DNA from 2 places in the Streptomyces sp. NPDC020996 genome. Region 2 is predicted to be linked to the other one. Evidence: riboswitches for the same ligand, from Rfam matches in the RefSeq annotation. Region 2 holds a riboswitch; the other holds the start of a gene.
What was found. A riboswitch is a leader RNA that binds a small molecule or an ion and turns the genes downstream of it on or off. The one in region 2 is predicted to bind cyclic di-AMP.

Region 1: it holds a riboswitch for cyclic di-AMP, as region 2 does, so the genes downstream of both, AB0G63_RS03865 (transglycosylase family protein) here and AB0G63_RS10690 (LysM peptidoglycan-binding domain-containing M23 family metallopeptidase) in region 2, are expected to answer to the same signal.

The regions. Positions count from the first base shown of each region.
Region 1 is NZ_JBFADM010000003.1:222,860-226,061, forward strand. It holds gene AB0G63_RS03860 (transglycosylase family protein) at 1-981, shown strand, start outside; cyclic di-AMP (ydaO/yuaA leader) riboswitch at 1,165-1,334, shown strand; gene AB0G63_RS03865 (transglycosylase family protein) at 1,338-2,093, shown strand; gene eno (phosphopyruvate hydratase) at 2,433-3,202, shown strand, end outside.
Region 2 is NZ_JBFADM010000011.1:5,086-8,287, forward strand. It holds gene AB0G63_RS10685 (tyrosine-protein phosphatase) at 1-434, opposite strand, end outside; cyclic di-AMP (ydaO/yuaA leader) riboswitch at 979-1,158, shown strand; gene AB0G63_RS10690 (LysM peptidoglycan-binding domain-containing M23 family metallopeptidase) at 1,163-2,197, shown strand; gene AB0G63_RS10695 (SGNH/GDSL hydrolase family protein) at 2,422-3,202, shown strand, end outside.

The DNA of each region.
Region 1 (3,202 bases), on a different contig from region 2:
GTGACCGGCTCCGCCATCGCCATCCCGCTCCTGGGCGCCTCCGCCGCGAGCGCCGCCGACGGTTCGACGTGGGACAAGGTGGCGGAATGCGAGACCGGCGGCTCGTGGAGCGAGAACAGCGGTGACGGCTTCTACGGCGGCCTGCGGCTGTCCCAGGAGGACTGGGAGAAGTACGGCGGCCTCGACTACGCGCCGAGCGCCGACCTGGCCAGCCGCAACCAGCAGATAGCCGTCGCCGAGAAGATACTCGCGGACCAGGGCGCCGGCGCCTTCCACACCTGTGGACTGACCGCCGGGCTCGACAAGGACAAGGGCGCGGCCGACATCGACACCGGGATCGCTGACGACTCGTCCGACTCCACCGGCGTCACCGACTCCACCGGCCTGTCCAACGGCTCGTCCGGCGCGTCGGGTGACGCGTCCGGCGACACGTCCGGCACGGCCTCGCCCTCGGACGCCCCGTCCCACGCCTCCGCGTCCCCCGGGGCGTCGAAGGGTTCCTCCAGCACTACGGACAAGCCCGCCAAGTCCGACAAGTCGGCTTCGCCGTCCGCCTCCCCGTCCGTGTCGCGGACGTCCGACGGCTCACCCGACGAAACGGCCGAAAGTGACGACACGGACAACTCGGAGCAGATGGTGGGCTCCTGGAGCCTCGTCGACACCGGCTCGCTTGACGTCGGTAGCGGCGTCGGCGGCGACACCGGCACCGGCCGCCACCGCGGCGGCAGCGCCGACGAGGCGGCGAACGGCCGCTCCATGGAAGCGTCCTCGGGCCGCCACGCCGCGCGCACGGACGCCGACGACGGCGACGCCTACACGGTCCACGCCGGCGACACCCTCGCCTCCGTCGCGGACACCCTCGACGTCGAGGGCGGGTGGCGCGAGCTCTACGCCCTGAACAAGAAGGCGATCGGCGCCGACCCGAGTCACATCGTCCCCGGTCAGACCCTGCGAGTAGGGGCGGAAACGGGCGAAAACTAGCGGGAGTTGACGTCCGCTTTCGCCGTGGAATGTCCGGTTTGGCGAAAGTGTGGGATGAGTCTCAGAGGCCCTGATCGTCTTTGAAATCCGGTGGATTCCGTGTCTACGGTCATGACCGCTCGCCAACGCGGGCCCCGGCTGCCGCAACGCCGAATCCTGCCAGCGGCCGTCCGGGAACAGTCGTCGCGTCAAGCGCCGTAGGCAGGAGCGGGGGACCCAAGGTAGGCGCCGGGCCCGGCCCTTGAGGGGCGGGAACGGCTAGGGGTGGAGTCGCGCACCGGGAGGTGGGCGGCCGGGCAACTCAACCGGCCCGAACCCGACAGCTCACCTCGCAGGCGTCGGTGAGGGGATCAACCATGCTGTTTTCCGGCAAGGGCAAGCACCGTCGTCCGACTGTTCTCCAGCGCTCCACCCGCGCCGTCGCCGTCGCCGGTGTCACCGGCGCCGCCGTCGCCGCCCCGCTGCTGGCGGCCGGCAACGCCTCCGCCGCCACCGCCTCCGAGTGGGACGCCGTCGCCCAGTGCGAGTCCGGCGGCAACTGGTCCATCAACACCGGCAACGGCTACTACGGCGGCCTGCAGTTCTCCGCCTCCACCTGGGCCGCGTACGGCGGCACGCAGTACGCCTCCACCGCCGACCAGGCCAGCAAGGCGCAGCAGATCGCCGTCGCCGAGAAGGTCCTCGCCGCTCAGGGCAAGGGCGCCTGGCCGGTCTGCGGCACGGGCCTGTCCGGCGCCTCCTACGACGGCGCCGCCGGGGCGCCGTCCTCGTCGTCCTCCTCGTCGTCCTCCCCGTCGTCGTCCTCCTCTTCGTCTTCCTCCTCGTCCTCCTCGCCGAGCGGCGGCACCGCCTCCCGCTACACCGAGCAGCAGAGCGCCTTCCGCTCCACCGAGCGCCCGGTCGTGAAGGCGCAGAAGACCGTCACCACCCCGACCGGCAAGAAGGTCAAGAAGGGCGACGGCGAGTACAAGGTCGTCAAGGGCGACACGCTCTCCTCGATCGCCGCGGAGCACGACGTCAAGGGCGGCTGGAAGAAGGTGTTCCGGCTGAACAAGGACATCGTCGAGGACGCCGACCTCATCTACCCGGGCCAGCAGCTGCACCTGAAGTGACAGCCGTCCGGTAGCCGGCGCGCAGGCCCCGCACAGCCCGCGTCCCCCACAGTGGACCGCCATGGGAGCCGCCCCCCGGCCCCCATGGGCTCCCCGCCCCGGTGCGTGTTCCCCCGTACGCACCGGGGCGGGGTTTTCTTTGCCCGCCGGTGCCCGGTGTGCACGCGTTGTTCACCTCGCTTTGTTCCGGGGGTGAACAATAGGTACCGTCTGACCTTGTCCACGGGACGGTCGGTCGGCTGCCGACGGCCCCGGGACGGTTAGGCTCTAGTCGCAAGGCTGCAAGACGGGCCGTCAGGCCCAGTGCCCCGCACTACCAGCGTCACATCCACGAAGGAGATGCTCGTGCCGTCCATCGACGTCGTCGTAGCCCGGGAAATCCTGGACTCCCGAGGCAATCCCACGGTCGAGGTCGAGGTCGGCCTCGACGACGGCAGCACGGGTCGTGCCGCCGTCCCCTCCGGCGCCTCCACCGGCGCCTTCGAGGCCATCGAGCTCCGTGACGGCGACCCGAACCGTTACCAGGGCAAGGGTGTCGAGAAGGCCGTCCTCGCCGTCATCGAGCAGATCGGCCCGGAGCTGGTCGGCTACGACGCCACCGAGCAGCGCCTGATCGACCAGGCGATGTTCGACCTGGACGCCACCGACAACAAGGGCTCGCTCGGCGCCAACGCCATCCTCGGCGTCTCGCTCGCCGTGGCCCACGCCGCCTCCGAGGCCAGCGACCTCCCCCTCTTCCGCTACCTGGGCGGCCCCAACGCGCACCTGCTGCCGGTGCCGATGATGAACATCCTGAACGGCGGCTCGCACGCCGACTCCAACGTGGACATCCAGGAGTTCATGATCGCCCCGATCGGCGCGGAGTCCTTCTCCGAGGCCCTGCGCTGGGGCACCGAGGTGTACCACACCCTGAAGAAGGTCCTGAAGTCCAAGGGTCTGGCCACCGGCCTGGGCGACGAGGGCGGCTTCGCCCCGAACCTCGGCTCCAACCGCGAGGCCCTCGACCTCATCCTGGAGGCGATCAAGGAGGCCGGTTACACCCCCGGCGAGCAGATCGCCCTCGCCCTCGACGTCGCCGCCTCCGAGTTCTACAAGGACGGCAAGTACCT
Region 2 (3,202 bases):
GCGTGCAGCACGCGCGTGTGCTCGCCGGTGCGCTCCTTGACGATGAGGCGGTACGAGCCGATCATGCGGCCGGCCGCCTTGCCGTCCCCGAGTATCTCGCGCAGCTGGTCGAGGTCTCCGTCCCGGACCATCTTCCAGAACTCGGCGCCGTCCGCCGGGTCGCTCAGCGGCAGGTTCACATTGCGCACGCCCGGCAGCTCGACGTCCGGGCCCTCCAGCCTCTGGTCCGCGGCGTTGCGGAAGTCGAAGACCGTGTGCAGCCCCAGCGAGGCGAGGAAGGCGGTGTCCTCCGCGGTGGCGTGCGCGAGGTGGCCGCTGCGGAACAGCACTCCGTGGCGCACCCGTCGTCCGTCCACCGTCGGCAGGCCCCCCACGTCGCGGAAGTTTCGGACTCCTGCCAGCTCGGGCTCGGTCGACGGGATCTGCTGCGTCACGGGGGCTCCTCCCAGTCGTCCCCGCCGGCGCTGCTCGTCGACGGGCACCTCCTTGACGATACGACACGCACACCCCGGCTCAGCAGGGGTGTGCGGTCTGCCGCCGGGGAGCCCGTGGCGATTCCGCGGCGAGTCGGTGGCGAGTTGGTGGCGAGTCAGTGGCGCACCGGTGGCGAGCCGGTACGAATGCCGCGAAACGGACCATGTGCCCCGAGGATGCTTCCCTGGTGCATTGCCCCTGCCTGAGTCTTCTGTCCGAATTGGCGCTTTGGGTGGATTTCATTCCAACTCGCTCCGGAATAAGGAATGCTGGCGCGAGGTCGCGTGAGCATCGTCATATCGGTCACCGTGAGTCGCCCGTCATGTTCACGTAATGCGTATTGCTTTTCAGGGAATTTGGCCGCTGAAGTCGCCTCGGAATCAACGGAGGGTGACCGTGAATTCCGGTAAGGGATCAAGAGAAACGTGCGCTTCCCGCAACCTCTTGCTTGTCCCTTCGCGTCGTGGTCGCTTACGTTCGCCACGCAATCCGGGCGGACGCCGAATCCTGCCGCCGCCTGGAATCCCGCACCACTCACCCGTGCACGGCAGGAGCGGGGGACCCACAGGTAGAACCGCCTGTCCGGTCTCCGGAACAGGCTTGGGGTCAAGTCGCGCCCACGGCGCGGCCGGACATCTCCAGTCCGCACCCGACAGCTCACCTCGCAGGCGCCGGAGAGGAATTCGTCATGCCCGCGAAGGGTAAGCACCGCCGCCCCAAGTCCCAGCGCTTCACCCGCTCCATCGCCGTCGCCGGAACCGGCGGCGCCGCGCTCGCCCTCCCTCTGCTGGGGGCCACCGGCGCCCACGCCGACACCGCGCAGTCCACCGCGCAGCCGGTTTCGCAGAAGGCCGTGCAGTCCCTTTCCGGCGCCGAGAAGGCGGCGGCCGAGGGGAAGAAGGCCGCGAAGGAGAGGGCCGCGAACAACGCGCGCGTGCGGACCTATTCGGTGCGCAAGGGCGACTGGCTCTCGAAGATCGCCGAGCAGCAGGGCGTCCGCGGCGGCTGGAAGAAGCTGTACGCGGACAACCGCGAGGCCGTCGGCGACGACCCGTCGCTGATCCATCCCGGCCTGAAGCTCGTCCTCGGCAAGAAGGCCACGAGCGGCGCCACCAAGTCGTCGTCCTCTTCGTCACCTTCGTCCTCTTCGTCGCCTTCCTCCTCGGCGGCCTCTTCCTCTTCGTCGTCCTCTTCGGCTCCCGCGCCTTCCGCCGGCTCTCCGTCCTCCTCCTCCGCCGCCGACGTGTCCTCCTCCTCGCCTTCCTCGCAGCAGGCGACGGTCACCCAGGCCGCCGAGTCCACCGGCACCTCCAGCGGTTACACCCTCCCGGTCTCCGGGGCCGGTGTCGGCACCGGATACCGCGTCGCGGGCAGCATGTGGTCCAGCGGCTACCACACCGGCGTCGACTTCGTCGTGCCTACCGGCACCTCGCTGAAGGCCGTGGGCGCCGGCACGGTCGTCTCCGCGGGCTGGGGCGGCGCCTACGGCAACCAGGTCGTCATCCAGCTGAGCGACGGCTACTACGCCCAGTACGCCCACCTCTCGCAGCTCTCCGTCTCGGCCGGCCAGACCGTCACCGCCGGCCAGCAGATCGGTCTCTCCGGCGCGACCGGCAACGTGACCGGCCCGCACCTGCACTTCGAGATCCGCACCACGCCGAACTACGGCTCCGACGTGGACCCGGTCGGCTACCTCCGCTCCAAGGGCGTCGCCGTCGGCTGACGGTTCCCCGGCCGCCCGGCATGCCGCCGAGGACCGGACCCCGATCCCCGGGTCCGGTCCTCGGCCGTCGCCGCGTACGGGGGCGGCGTATTCCGGGTTTGGTGAACAATTTGGGCGTGGCTTATCTCACCGTTCGTCAAGCCCTCCCTACGGTCGCGTAGGTCACAGTGGACGGTGAATCATGACCTGCTGTGGCAGACGATTCGAAGAGTGACAGCAGATCAGTGATCGGGTCGTACGTCGCGGTGGGGGACAGCTTCACCGAGGGCGTCGGCGACCCGGGTCCCGGCGGGGCGTTCGTCGGCTGGGCGGACCGGTTCGCGGTGCTCCTCGCCGACCGGCGGGCCGAGGGCGACTTCACGTACACGAACCTCGCCGTGCGCGGCAGGCTGCTCGACCAGATCGTGGCCGAGCAGGTCCCGCAGGCCGTCGAACTCGCTCCGGACCTGGTGTCCTTCTGCGCGGGCGGCAACGACATCCTCCGGCCCGGCACCGACCCCGACGAGGTCGCCGAGCGCTTCGAGCGGGCGGTCGCACGGCTCACCGAGGCCGCCGGCACCGTCATGGTGACGACGGGCTTCGACACCCGTGGCGTCCCGGTGCTCAAACGCCTGCGCGGCAAGATCGCCACCTACAACGGCCATGTGCGGGCCATCGCCGACCGTTACGGCTGTCCCGTGCTGGACCTGTGGTCCCTGAAGTCCATCCAGGACCGCCGGGCCTGGGACCACGACCGGCTCCACCTCTCGCCCGAGGGGCACACGCGCGTGGCGCTGCGGGCCGGCCAGGTCCTCGGCCTGGAGGTGCCGGCCGATCCCGAGCAGTCCTGGCCGCCGCTTCCGCCGCGCGGCACCCTGGAGATCCGGCGGGACGACGTGCAGTGGGCGCGCGAGTACCTGGTGCCCTGGATCGGGCGACGCCTGCGGGGTGAGTCGTCCGGCGACCACGTCCAGGCGAAGGGGATGCTGTCCCCGTACGACATCAAACTGCGGATCGAGTCGGTCG